Regions from separate parts of the Pseudomonas moorei genome, predicted to be linked through region 2. Evidence: riboswitches for the same ligand, from Rfam matches in the RefSeq annotation. Region 2 holds a riboswitch; the other holds the start of a gene.

Region 1 (7,169 bases), 1.9 Mb from region 2:
GGTGCCACTGGCCGCCACGTCGAGCAGCAGATCGACGAGGTGGTCGGGCAGCAGGTTGACTTCATCGACGTAAAGCACGCCACCGTCGGCCTTGGCCAGCACGCCCGGGGAAAATTGCGCGCGACCTTCGCTCAATGCAGCGTCGAGATCGAGTGTGCCCACCAGGCGTTCTTCGGTGGCGCCCAACGGCAAGGTGACAAACTGACCGCTGGCCAGCAGGTCCGCCAGGCCACGGGCCAGGGTCGACTTGGCCATGCCGCGCGGGCCTTCGATCAACACACCGCCGATCTTCGGGTCGATGGCGGTGAGGCACAGCGCGAGTTTCAAATCGTCGGCGCCGACCACGGCGGAGAGCGGGAAATGGGGGGTATCGGTCATTGTTCAATCTCGGTCATGGTCGGTGATTTCACAAACACCTTGATCCCTGTGGGAATGAGCCTTCTCGCGAAGGCGCTGCGTCAGTGGCTATTGAGGCGACTGACGCTCCATCGCTAGCAAGCTCGCTCCTACAGGGTCGGCGGTGTTTCAACTGTCTTCTTCTATATCCAGCAACAGATTCTCCAGTGCCTCGCGATACGCGCCCGGCTCTTTCCACATCCCCCGCTGTTGCGCTTCGAGCATGCGTTCGGTCATGTCGCGCAAGGCATGGGGATTGTGCTCGCGAACGAAGTCACGGGTGTTGGCGTCAAGCAAATAGGCATCCGCCAGCAGCGCGTATTGGTGATCGTCGATCAATTGCGTGGTGGCATCGAAGGCGAACAGGTTGTCGACCGTCGCGGCCATTTCAAACGCGCCTTTGTAGCCGTGACGTTTGACGCCTTCGATCCACTTCGGATTGGCTGCCCGAGAGCGGATGACCCGGCTCAGTTCTTCCTTGAGCGTGCGGATTTTCGGCAGGTCCGGCTGGCTATGGTCACCGTGATAGCTGGCCGCCGTCGCACCACTGAGATTTTCCACGGCGGCCAGCATGCCGCCCTGGAACTGGTAATAGTCATTGGAGTCGAGCAAATCGTGTTCGCGGTTGTCCTGGTTTTGCAGCACCGCTTGCACCTGGCTCAGGCGCTGGGCGAACTGCTCGCGGGCGGCGGTGCCTTCGTCGGAGCCACCGTAGGCATAGCCGCCCCAGTTCAGATACACCTCGGCCAGATCCTCGCGGCTCTGCCACAGGCGACCGTCGATGGCGCCCTGCACACCCGCGCCATACGCGCCAGGCTTGGCACCGAAGATGCGCCAACCGGCCTGGCGTCTGGCCGCGTCTTCGTCGAGCCCCGATTGCAACAACGCTTCACGCTCGGCGCGAACCTTGGCCGCCAGGGGGTTGAGGTCGTCCGGCTCGTCCAGTGCGGCAACCGCCTGCACGGCGGCGTCGAACAGGCGGATCAGATTGGCAAAGGCGTCGCGGAAGAAACCCGAGACACGCAACGTCACGTCGACCCGCGGGCGATCGAGCAAACTCAGCGGCAGGATTTCAAAATCGTCGACCCGCTGGCTGCCCGTCGCCCATACCGGACGCACGCCCATCAGCGCCATGGCCTGGGCGATGTCGTCGCCGCCGGTGCGCATGGTCGCGGTACCCCATACCGACAGGCCGAGCTGACGCAAGTGATCACCATGGTCTTGCAGGTGACGCTCAAGGATCAGGTTGGCGGACTGGAAACCGATGCGCCATGCGGTGGTGGTCGGCAGGTTGCGCACGTCCACCGAGTAGAAGTTGCGCCCGGTGGGCAGCACATCCAGGCGCCCGCGACTCGGTGCGCCGCTGGGGCCGGCCGGAACGAAGCGACCGCTAAGGGCATCGAGCAGGCCGCGCATTTCGGCGGGGCCACAGGCGTCCAGTCGTGGTGCGACCACCTCGCGCAGGTTGTCGAGGATGGCTTGCACCTCGGTCCAGCCGGCCTCTTGTAGGCGCGAACTTGCTCGCGATGGTGTGTCAGTTGGCATCAATGTGGCTGATAAACCATCGCGAGCAGGCTCGCTCCTGCAGGAGGCATTCAGCGTCTGCGAGATCAGTTGTGTGGCGAACAGTTCCAGGCGTTCGCGGGTGTCGCCGGCTGTGCGCCAGACTTCGTCGGTGACGGTTTGCAGTTCGATCGGACGCGGCCCGCTCCACGGCTCGGCCAGCACACAATCGAGCGGATCGAAGCCCAGTTCAAAGGCTTTCGCCAACGCCCTTGGCAGGCTTGACTGCGCACCACGCCCATCACCCCGAGGAATGCGCAGCAGCGCGAGCAAGGTGTCGATGCGCAGGCGCCCGGTCGGTGACTCGCCGAACACGTGCAGGCCATCGCGGATCTGCGACTCCTTCAAGTCGCACAGGTAGGTGTCCAGACGTGGCAACCAGATCGACGCGTCGGCGTCGCTGTCGAGTTGTTCGTCCAGTTGCAGTTCGCGGTCGATGTGCGTGTCGCGCACCAGTTGCAGGATGTCGCGCTGCAACTCCCGGGCACGCCGCGGATCGAGCAGTTGCGCTTCGTAGTACTCATCCGCCAACAGCTCGAGATGGCGCAACGGGCCGTAGGTTTCAGCGCGGGTCAGGGGCGGCATCAAGTGGTCGATGATCACCGCTTGGGTGCGCCGCTTGGCCTGGGCGCCCTCGCCCGGATCGTTGACGATGAACGGATAGATATTTGGCAACGGCCCGAGCAACGCGTCCGGCCAGCAGTGTTCGGAGAGCCCGACACCCTTGCCCGGCAGCCATTCGAGGTTGCCATGCTTGCCGACGTGGATCACGCCGTGGGCGCCGTAGGTGTTGCGCAGCCAGAAGTAAAACGCCAGGTAGCCGTGGGGCGGCACCAGGTCCGGGTCGTGATAGACCGCGCTCGGGTCCACCTGATAACCCCGCGCCGGTTGAATGCCGACGAAGCTCAGGCCGAAACGCACCCCGGCAATCATCATCCGTCCGCCGCGACACATCGGATCGCTCTCGGGCGCGCCCCAGCGTTGCAGCACCGCTTGGCGGTTGGCTGCGGGCAGCGCGTTGAACATTTGCAGGTAATCGTCCATGGCCAGGCTCTGCTGGCAAGGACGCTGGTCGAGGGTATCGAGATCGTTGCTGACGCCGCCGAGCAGTTGTTGGATCAGGGCCGTGCCGCTGTCCGGCAACTGCGCCGGCAATGGATAACCTTCGGCATGCAGTGAACGGAGGATATTCAGTGCCGCCGCCGGCGTATCAAGGCCGACGCCGTTACCGATGCGACCATCGCGGGTCGGGTAGTTGGCGAGGATCAGCGCAATGCGTTTTTCGGCATTCGGCAGCCGCGCCAGATCGATCCAGCGCCGCGCCAGTTCCGCGACAAAGTCCATGCGTTCCGGTTGCGCGCGGTAGCAGACTACATCGGACTGACTGCGCTCACTGCGCCAGGCCAGATCCTTGAAGCTGATCGGTCGACTGATGATCCGCCCGTCCAGTTCCGGCAGGGCGATATGCATTGCCAGATCACGCGGGCCGAGCCCTTGTTCACTGGCGCGCCACCCCGGTTCGTTATCCTGGGCGCAGATCGCCTGAATCACCGGGATGTTGCGGCGAAACGGACGCAAATGCGGGGCTTCAGGACTCGACTGGGCGAAACCGGTGGTGTTGAGAATTACCGAGGCGCCGATCTCGTCAAGCCAGTCCTCGACCACCGACAGGCAGCCGGGCTCCTTCAAACTGGCCAGGGCGATGGGCAACGGGTTCAACCCCGCTGCCTGTAAACGCTGACAGAAAACATCGATGAAAGCGGTGTTCGCCGCCTGCAAGTGCGAGCGGTAGAACAGCACCGCCGCCACGGGTTGGTCGGCCCGCCATTCGGCTTGCCAATCGCTCAGTTGCGCGGGACTTTTGTGCGGGTGATAGATCGCGGTGCGTGGCAGGACTTGCGGCTCGGACCAGGCGTAGTCACGACCCAGCCAGCGATTGGCCAGGCAGCGAAACAGGTCCAGCGCATTGCCCATGCCTCCCTGGCGCAGGAAGTGCCAGAGCCGCTCGCGGTCCTGTACGGTCACTGTGCTGAGGTCGCTGAGTTCCGGATCGGGACGGTCATCGCCCGGCACCAGAATCAGCTGCACCCCACGCCGGGAAAGCTCCACCAACCGCTCGACGCCATAACGCCAATAGGCGATGCCGCCGTGCAGCGAAATCAGAATGACCTTGGCGTGGCGCAGCACTTCGTCGACGTACAGATCGACCGAGGCATGGTTCTGCACCTGCATCGGGTTGGCCAGGCGCACGGTCGGGTAATCGTCGGGCAACTGCTGCGCCGCTTCGGCGAGCAGCGCCAGACTGGAGTCACCGCTGCACAGGATCACCAGTTCGGCGGGGGTTTGCCCAAGGTCGGCAATGTTGTCATCCGACACGAAACCGCCGGGCTGGGTCCTGAGCAGGTGCATGGCTTACACGCTAAGCGCGGCGCGCAATTGCGTTTCGAGCAATGCGGCGTCCAGCGCCTGGCCGATCAACACCAGACGCGTGGTGCGTTCTTCTTCGCCACCCCACTGACGGTCGAAGTGTTTGTCGAAACGAGTGCCCACGCCCTGGATCAGCAGGCGCATCGGTTTGTTCGGGATCGCCGCGAAACCCTTGACCCGCAGGATGCTGTGCTCGACCACCAGTTGCGTCAGTGCGTCCATCAGCAGGCTTTCGTCAGAGGCCGGCAGCTCGATGGAGATAGAATCGAAAGCGTCGTGATCGTGGTCGTCATGATCGTCATCGTCGTGGTGATGATCGTGATGGCTGTGGCGGCTGTCGATGTGTTCTTCGGAGCCGGCGCCCAGGCCGATCAGCACGTCCAGTGGCAGGCGACCGCTGCTGGCTTCGATGACCTTGACCGCTGGCGGCAACTCTTCGGCGACTTCCAGGCGGACGCGGGCCAGGTCTTCCGGGCTGATCAGGTCAGCCTTGTTGAGGATCACCAGATCAGCGCTGGACAACTGGTCGGCGAACAGCTCGTGCAGCGGCGATTCGTGATCCAGGTTCGGGTCGAGTTTGCGCTGGGCATCCACCTGATCCGGGAACGCGGCGAAAGTGCCGGCGGCCACGGCCGGGCTGTCGACCACGGTGATCACCGCGTCGACGGTGCAGGCGCTGCGGATTTCCGGCCACTGAAAAGCCTGGACCAGCGGCTTTGGCAGGGCCAGGCCCGAGGTTTCGATGAGGATATGGTCAAGATCGCCGCGACGGGCGACCAGTTCGCGCATCACCGGAAAGAACTCTTCCTGAACGGTGCAGCACAGGCAGCCGTTGGCCAGTTCGTAGACCCGGCCATTGGCTTCTTCTTCGGTGCAACCGATGGAGCACTGTTTGAGGATTTCACCGTCGATGCCCAGTTCGCCGAACTCGTTGACGATCACCGCAATGCGGCGCCCCTGAGCGTTGTCGAGCATGTGCCGCAGCAAGGTGGTTTTGCCCGAGCCGAGGAAGCCGGTAACGATGGTGACGGGGAGTTTGGCCAGTGTTTTCATCGAATGCCCTTTGGCAAGGTGGCGGGCATACGGGACGAGTACCGGCAACGCCTGTGCGCGCCGGAAGCGTTCGCCACCGGATCACCCCGCCCGGTTGTAGTGAGAAACTGTATCGAGGCAGGTCTCCTGGCTGACGGTGTGCCAGTCGCTTGACTGGCGTTGGCTGCGCCTTCCCGCGGGCTCAGGACTTGAGCGTGCAGTGGCGTGGCAGCGAACATCACCGTTCACAGTTGCGGGGGCAGCCGCGGCTTCGACCGCGTTCCCTTCTTAGCTTCGACAAACGCCGAAGAACCTCGAAAGCGCAAGGCTACGCATCGTATTGGGGCGGGTCAATGTTCATGCTGAGTTCTACAGCGCCTCAACGCCGTCATCGCGAGCAACTGCGCCCCGAGTTGAGAACGCTTGCCAATTGACGCCCCACCCTTGCCCATGCTCTCCTACACGCCTTGTTACGGGTGCCCTTCACAGGGTGAAACGGGAAACCGGTGAATCATGTGCTTTACTCTTAAGCCATGTCAGTCCGGTGCTGCCCCCGCAACGGTAAGCGAGCGAAGCGTCAGATCCACTGTGCCCGTGCGGCATGGGAAGGTGATGCTTGCAGGTTCAGGCGATAGCCAACACCCCTCGTGAGCCCGGAGACCGGCCCGCAACACAAAGTGAACCTTACAATCACTGAATGACAACCCGCGGTGGGCGGGCGCTGTTCGAACCTCTGCGCGCTCGCTCGTGCAGGGATTTGCATGCGCTCTCATTCCCCGCTGACAGAACTGAGGGAAGCGCCATGTCGATCATCAGCACCACCGACCACAGCACCACCACGAGCAGCACCACAACCCTGACTCAACGCCTGACCGCCGCCGTTTGTGCGTCGATCCTCGGCGCGTGCCTTGTGTATTTCGCCGGTTTCTCGCACATCGAAGCGATTCACAACGCCGCTCACGATACCCGTCACAGCGCCGCCTTCCCGTGCCATTGAGACCCGCCGACATGATCAAGCGTATCGCGCAAACCGCAGGCTTCACGGGGTTGCTGGCCGCCCTGCTGCTGACTCTGCTGCAAAGTTTCTGGGTCGCTCCGCTGATTTTGCAGGCCGAAACCTACGAAAAAGCGGAACCTGCGTCGGTCGAAATGCATGAACACGCCGCTCACACCCACGATGCCGAAGCCTGGGAGCCGGAAAACGGCTGGCAACGCGTGTTGTCGACCACCGGCGGCAATCTGGTGGTGGCTGTCGGTTTCGCCCTGATGCTCGCCGGCCTGTACACCTTGCGCGCGCCGACCAAAACCTCACAGGGGCTGCTCTGGGGCTTGGCCGGTTACGCGACCTTCGTGCTCGCGCCGACCCTCGGCCTGCCGCCTGAACTGCCAGGCACCGCCGCTGCCGATCTGGCGCAACGGCAAACCTGGTGGATTGGCACTGCCGCCTCAACCGCGGTCGGCATCGCATTGATCGTGTTCAGCCGCCACTGGCTGATGAAAGTCCTGGGTGCAGCCATCATTGCCGTCCCCCACGTGATTGGCGCGCCGCAGCCGGAAGTGCACTCGATGCTAGCACCGCAAGCACTGGAAACCCAATTCAAAATTGCTTCGCAGTTGACCAACGTCGCATTCTGGCTGGCCCTGGGCCTGATCAGCGCCTGGCTGTTCCGCCGCAAGCTCGATGACCAATACCACGCATGACCGATACCGGCACAGCGCCGACCCTGGTGGTCGGCCTGGGCTGCCAACGA
Region 2 (7,169 bases):
CAAAAGCTTCGAACGCCGTGGCAAGACGCGACCAGTCAGCCTCATCGCCAGGCAAACCGAAACGCAGGCTGCTGTTTTGCGCGAACAAGCGCAGCAAAATGCCCCGACCGGCCATGAACTCATGCAGTTCTTCGGCGCGCTCGGTGATCAGCCACTGGAACAACGCACAGCCACCCTGAGGTTTGAAACCGTGTTGCTCCAGTAACGCCGCCAGACGTTCGCTGGCCTCTTCAGCCCGTCTGCGCTGCAGCGCATGCCCTTTGGTGTCGCGCAGGCAGGCCTCGCCCACTACTCGGGTCGGACCGCTGACAGCCCATGGTCCCACTTGCTCGGCGAGCAACTTGAGCAACTTGCGCTCGGCCAGGACAAATCCCAGCCGCACCCCGGCCAGACCGAAAAACTTGCCGAACGAACGCAGCACGATCAAGCCGACCTGATGGGAAAATGGCGCCAGGCTCAGCTGCGGTGTGTTGTCCATGAACGCTTCATCCACCACCAGCCAGCCACCGCGCTGGGCCAGCCGCGAGTGCCAGTCGAGCAAGCGATTGGGCGTCAGGCTCAGACCGGTCGGATTGTTCGGGTTGACCACCACCAGCACATCGAGGCTGTCGACATAAAAGTCGACTTCCTGCTCGAGCACTTCACGCACGATGTAGCCGTTACGCCGCCAGGCTTCGGCATGCTCGGCGTAACAGGGGGACAGCACGCCGACCTTGCCGGCCCGGCGCAGACGCGGCAGCAACTGGATGGCCATCTGCGAACCGGCCACCGGCAACACCTGCAGAGTGCCGTAGTAGTCGCAGGCGGCCTGTTCCAGCCCGTCATCGGTTTCCGGCAGGCGCGCCCATGCTCGCAGGGGGATATCCGGAATGGGAAACGGCCAGGGCGCAAGGCCGCTGGACAGGTCAAGCCAATCGGCTTCCTCGATGCCGTATTCGAGCGCCGCCTTGCGCAACCGTCCACCGTGCTCAAGCATAAAATTCAGCCCCCAGGCAGAGAATCAGCAGCCATAACCATACCCCGCGCTGGACCAATTGCCAGCCACGATCGATGGAGTCGGCATCCGCCGGCAGGCCTTCGCCCAGTTGCGGACGTTGATGCAGTTCACCGTGATAGATCGCCGCCCCACCCAACTCGACACCCAGCGCACCGGCCCCCGCGGCCATTACCGGACCGGCGTTCGGGCTGTCCCAGGTCGGACCCTGGGTCCGCCAGCATTTGAGGGCCAGTCGGGTTTTGCCCAGCAAGGCGTAAGTCAACGCCACCAGACGCGCAGGAATGAAATTGAGCACATCATCGATCCTGGCTGCCGCCCAGCCGAAACGCTCGAAGCGCTCGTTGCGATAGCCCCACATGGCGTCCAGGGTGTTGCTCAAACGGTAGAGCACCACGCCTGGCGCGCCGGCCACGGCAAACCAGAACAGTGCGGCAAACACCGCGTCACTGCCGTTCTCCAGCACCGATTCGGTGGCCGCACGGGCCACTTCGGTTTTATCCAGTTCGCTGGTCTTGCGGCTGACCAGGTAACTGACGCGCGTACGCGCCGCATCCAGATCATCGCTGCGCAAGGCCTTGGCCACGGGCTCGACGTGTTCGCCCAGGCTGCGCATGCCGAGGGCGCAATACAGCGCGAGAATCTCGACCATCCAGCCCACATAAGGCGCCCAGGAAAATGCCGTGGCCAACAAGGTCAATGGCAACACCGCGATCACCCACGCGGTGAACCCGTGACTGCGCCAGCCGCGACCACCCGCGTTGAAACGCTGCTCGATACGCTCGGCAAACCGGCCGAACGCCACCAGCGGATGCCAGCGCTTGGGTTCACCCAGCAGCGCATCCAGCGCCACAGCGGCGACACTCAACAACGCCACACTCATTGGCGCACTCCCCAATAATTTTCGTACAGCAGTTCACTTAGCGGACGCGCCTGCGCCCACCCTTCCAGAACCAGCATCGGCGCCGGGTAGAATTCCTTGACCGGTCCCAGGCACAAAACGGCCAGTGGCTTGGCCCCGGAGGGCAAGCAGAGCAAATCGGCCAGGGCTTGCGGTTCGAACAGCGAAACCCAGCCCATGCCCAAACCTTCGGCCCGGGCCGCCAGCCACAGGTTCTGGATCGCGCAGGACAACGACGCCATGTCCATTTCCGGCAAGGTGCGACGACCGAAAATATGCCGCTCGCGATCGTCCATCAGCGCCGCCACCAACACCTCGGCGCAATCACTGATGCCTTCGACCTTGAGCTGCATGAATTCGTCGGTGCGTTCGCCGAGGGCTTCGGCGGTGCGAATGCGCTCTTGCTCCACCAGTTCCTGGATCTGGCCGCGCAGGGTTCGGTCGCTGATGCGGATGAACCGCCAGGGCTGCATCAAGCCGACACTCGGCGCCTGGTGCGCGGCTTCGAGCAACCGCCGCAGCAATTCGGGCTCGACCGTACCGCCACTGAAGTGACGCATGTCGCGACGTTCGCCGATGGCGCGGTAAACCGCTGCGCGTTCGGCTTCGGTGAATGCGTTGTCGGTCATGGCCTCTTCGCTGGCAAGCCAGCGCCTACAGGGTTCAGGTGATCAACTGCAGGAGCCGGCTTGCCGGCGAAGGCGTCCTCAAGATCGGGTGCAAACAATGCGGCTACAGCCGTCGGATTGGACGGAAAATAGAAATGCACATAAGAGGCTGTCATCCGTCCCTCACGATAAACCGCCTCCGCCCCGCGCCCGCCATTGGGGCTCAAGCCTCGGGCAATCGGTACAAGCTCAGTGGTGGTCAGCGAATGATGATAGGTGTGCCCGCGCAGCGACCCTTCCGGCAATTCGACAGCCTGTAGCGCCAGCGCCGCCAGACGCTTTTGCATCACCGCATCACCGGCCAGCAAGCCGACCAGTTCTGCACGCGAACCCTCGACATCGGTCAGCGAATCGAGCAGATACAGCATGCCGCCACATTCGGCGAGCAACGGCTTGCCCGCTTCGTGGTGCGCGCGGATCGCGTTCAACATCGAGGTGTTTTGCGACAACGCCACATGGTGCAGTTCGGGATAACCACCCGGCAGATAGAGGCTGTCTGCCTCGGGCAAACCGGTGTCACGGATCGGCGAGAAAAACGCCAGCTCGGCGCCCATGGCCCGCAGCAAATCCAGGCTTGCGCCATAGGTAAAGGCAAAGGCTTCGTCACGGGCCACAGCAATGCGCACACCGGCCAGCAAGGGATCGGCAGCGATGACATCCGGGGCCGCGAATTCCACGGCCGGCGGTAGCGCCACCTCGCAACTGCTGGCCAGGGCATCGGCCGCCGCATCGAGGCGCAGATCAAGATCGTTCAACTCGCTGGCCTGCACCAGTCCGAGGTGACGACTCGGCAATTCGATTCCGGTTTCACGGGACAACGCGCCGTACCAACGCAGGCCTTCGGTCAGGCTGCCCTCAAGCAATTGCGCGTGACGCAGGGTGCCCACGCGGTTGGCCAGGACACCGGCAAATGGCAAGTCGGGTTGATAGCGCGCCAGCCCCAGGGCCAGGGCACCAAAGGTCTGGGCCATGGCAGTGCCGTCGATCACCCCCAGCACCGGCACACCGAAGTGCCGCGCCAGGTCGGCACTGGACGGCGTGCCGTCAAACAGGCCCATGACACCTTCGATGAGGATCAGGTCCGCTTCACCCGCGGCCTCCCACAACAGCCGACGACTCTCCTGCTCGCCCACCATCCACATGTCCAGTTGATACACCGGCGCACCGCTGGCGCGCTCCAGAATCATCGGGTCGAGAAAGTCCGGGCCACATTTGAACACGCGAACCTTGCGCCCCTGATTGCGATGCAAACGGGCCAACGCAGCGGTGACGGTGGTCTTGCCCTGACCGGAGGCCGGCGCGGCAATCAGCACCGCCGGGCATTGACGAGGGCTATTCATACAATACGACTCACAGCTCGACGCCTTTTTGCGCCTTGATACCGGCCTGGAAGGCGTGCTTGATCATGCCCATTTCGGTGACGGTGTCGGCCAGCTCGATCATCTCCGGCTTGGCGCCACGGCCGGTAACCACCACATGTTGCATCGGCGGGCGTGCCTGCAGATCGCCGAGCACCTGATCGAGATCGAGGTAGCCGTGCTTGAGGGCGATGTTCAACTCATCCAGCACCACCAGGCCGATGGAGGGGTCGCGCAGCAACTGTTGCGAAACCGCCCAGGCCGCTTCGGCGGCGGCGATGTCGCGCTGGCGATCCTGGGTTTCCCAGGTGAAGCCCTCGCCCATCACATGAAAACGCACCTGCTCCGGGAAGCGCCGGAAGAACAGCTCCTCACCCGTGCTATTGCGCCCCTTGATGAACTGAACCACACCGCACTGCATGCCATGGCCCATCGACCGGGCCAGCATGCCGAACGCCGAGCTGCTCTTGCCCTTGCCGTTGCCGGTGAGTACCAGCAGCAGGCCGCATTCGTTCGGGGAGTTGGCGATGCGCTCATCGATCACGGCTTTTTTGCGCAGCATGCGCGCCAGATGACGTTCGTCACGATCAGGGGTATCAGTCATGGGAGAGCTCTCCGTTGAGGCAGGATAACGGCGGGCGGGCACAAGAAAAGACGGCAAGAAGCCTGGCATCGCCCACCGTGACGCCGCTTGGATGGATCAGGCCGGTCTCCGGGCTCATGAGCGGCGTTGGCCTGACTGTGCGCCTTCCCGTGTCGATACTCGGCACAGTGGCTCAAGGCACAGTCTTCACTCATTTACCGTTGCGGGGGCAGCGCCGGGATCGCGGCCTTCGTGCTCGAAGCGTCCACTCACCGGCTTCCCTGTTTCACTCTGTCGACCCAAGCCACAGAGCACCTGAAACAAGCCGCGAAGGTTAGAGGGTTGGGGGTGGAGCGTCAAATGAAGACCGGCCGGGCGAGTGAATAACTGCCGTTGATCAATAAACTGACGCCAATCTTGTGCCACACTGCAAGCAATGATATCAAAGAGCCACAACCCACATCACAATAACAAGGGTAAGCCCCATGCAAGGCATCATCATCAGCAATCCGAAGCTGGAATTCCTGCGCCCGCTGCTGGAGCGCTGGTTTGACTGTATCGACCGCTACAACGCCGTGCGCGGCGATAACGAAACGCCTTACTGGCTCGACGAAAAAGCCAATCTCGGCCTGCTTTCCGCCGCCGCCTGGATGGCCGAAATGGTGACCCTGCAACAATCGCCCACGCGCAAACACATCGAGGAAGGCGAGCGCAACGGCCGCGCCGATCTGTTTATCGCCACGCCTGAATCACGCGCCTGGTTACAGGCCACGCAACGCTGGCCACGGGTCAACAGCCTGAACCTGACGCAAGCCCTGCAGGACATCACCAGTGACGCCAAACGCATCAGCTACGCCAGCGACCTGAAACTCGGCTGCCTGTTCGTGGCACCGCACAAAGCCCAGCAAGGCGCCACCCCGGAAGAACTGCAGGACATGGTCGACGACCTGCAAAAAGAGCACACCTGCGCCGTCGCCTGGTACTTCCCTTACGCCTACCGCAAGTTGCGCAACGAAGGGGGGCACTACCACCCCGGTATCGCCGTGCTGCTCAAGGAAGCTCGCGGCTAACGGTTGAACCATCGCGCAACGAAACTTCTCTATTGATCAGGTCACTGCATTCACAGGGAAGATCAGTATGCGCAAGCCCCAGCTCGTTCTCGTTATCGCGCTCGCCGGAGGGCTCGCCGCTTGCGGTGAAACCTCCAGCCTGCAAGTCGCCGACGGCACCGGCCCGTCACCCAAGTTGCCAGAACCCAACAAGACGCTGCTGCCGACGATCAACATCGCCCCGGCGATTGGCTGGCCCGACGGCGCGAGCCCCGTCGCCGCTGCCGGCACTCAAGTCGCTGCGTTCGCCGAGAACCTCGACCACCCGCGCTGGCTCTATGTGCTACCCAACGGCGACGTGCTGGTCGCCGAAACCAATGCCCCACCCAAACCCGATGACGGCACAGGCCTGCGCGGATGGGTCATGAAGAAAGTCATGGGCCGCGCCGGTGCGGGCGTGCCGAGCGCGAATCGCATCACCCTGCTGCGCGACCGGGACCACGACGGCATCGCGGAAACCCGCACGGTGTTTCTGGAAAACCTGAACTCGCCCTTCGGCATGACGCTGGTCGGCAATGACCTGTACGTCGCCGACACCGATCGCCTGCTGCGCTTTCACTATGAAACCGGTGATACGGCGATCAAGTCGCCACCGGTCAAAGTGCTCGACCTGCCCGGCGGTACGCTGAATCACCACTGGACCAAAAACGTCATCGCCAGCAAGGACGGCAGCAAGCTGTACGTCACGGTGGGTTCGAACAGCAACGTCGCCGAAAACGGCATGGACAAGGAAGAAGGTCGCGCGGCGATCTGGGAAGTGGATCGCGCCACCGGCAACCACCGGATCTTTGCCTCGGGCTTGCGCAACCCCAATGGCCTGTCCTGGGAGCCGCAAAGCGGCGCACTGTGGACAGCGGTCAATGAGCGCGATGAAATCGGTAGTGATCTGGTGCCGGACTACATCACCTCGGTCAAGGACGGCGCGTTCTATGGCTGGCCGTTCAGCTACTACGGCCAGCATGTCGACGTTCGCGTCGAACCGCAGAACCCGGACCTGGTGGCCAAGGCGATCGCGCCGGACTATGCAGTCGGCCCGCACACGGCGTCACTGGGCCTGACATTTGCCGAAGGCAGCCGGTTGCCGGCGCCATTCACCGAAGGCGCCTTCGTCGGCCAGCATGGCTCATGGAACCGCAAGCCACACAGTGGCTACAAGGTGATCTTCGTACCGTTCAGCGCCGGTAAACCCAGCGGGCAGCCGGTGGACGTACTCACGGGCTTCCTCAATAACGAAGAAAAAGCCATGGGCCGGCCGGTGGGCGTGGTGATCGATCAGCAGGGCGACTTGTTGGTGGCAGATGATGTGGGGAACAAGGTTTGGCGGGTTTCAGCGGCTAAATAATGACACGTCAAGCCCGCCCCCACCTGGAGCCACAAGGGATCAGCGTTTGCGGCAAAGCGTGAGCCCATCGCCCAGCGGCAACAACGACAGATCCACCCGCGAGTCATCCTTCAAGGCACGGTTGAGTGCCTGGATGGCTCGGGTGTCTGCACTCTGCGGATTCTCTTCCAGCACCCGCCCGCTCCACAGCGTGTTATCAAACACCGCCAAGCCA

Evidence for each region. A riboswitch is a leader RNA that binds a small molecule or an ion and turns the genes downstream of it on or off. The one in region 2 is predicted to bind cobalamin.
Region 1: linked by a shared signal. The riboswitch ahead of cobW (cobalamin biosynthesis protein CobW) and the one ahead of cobO (cob(I)yrinic acid a,c-diamide adenosyltransferase) in region 2 are both predicted to bind cobalamin.

Annotation. Positions count from the first base shown of each region.
Region 1 is NZ_AP035776.1:4,171,367-4,178,535, reverse strand. Features, by position in the region: gene ACGJAX_RS19675 (AAA family ATPase) at 1-378, opposite strand, end outside; gene cobN (cobaltochelatase subunit CobN) at 526-4,368, opposite strand; gene cobW (cobalamin biosynthesis protein CobW) at 4,372-5,439, opposite strand; cobalamin riboswitch at 5,538-5,750, opposite strand; cobalamin riboswitch at 5,876-6,102, shown strand; gene ACGJAX_RS19660 (CbtB-domain containing protein) at 6,221-6,415, shown strand; gene ACGJAX_RS19655 (CbtA family protein) at 6,427-7,119, shown strand; gene ACGJAX_RS19650 (cobalamin biosynthesis protein) at 7,116-7,169, shown strand, end outside.
Region 2 is NZ_AP035776.1:6,047,934-6,055,102, forward strand. Features, by position in the region: gene cobD (threonine-phosphate decarboxylase CobD) at 1-976, opposite strand, end outside; gene cbiB (adenosylcobinamide-phosphate synthase CbiB) at 969-1,877, opposite strand; gene bluB (5,6-dimethylbenzimidazole synthase) at 1,874-2,524, opposite strand; gene ACGJAX_RS28195 (cobyrinate a,c-diamide synthase) at 2,521-3,903, opposite strand; gene cobO (cob(I)yrinic acid a,c-diamide adenosyltransferase) at 3,914-4,525, opposite strand; cobalamin riboswitch at 4,607-4,838, opposite strand; gene ACGJAX_RS28205 (hypothetical protein) at 4,990-5,574, shown strand; gene ACGJAX_RS28210 (PQQ-dependent sugar dehydrogenase) at 5,642-6,955, shown strand; gene ACGJAX_RS28215 (class I SAM-dependent methyltransferase) at 6,995-7,169, opposite strand, start outside.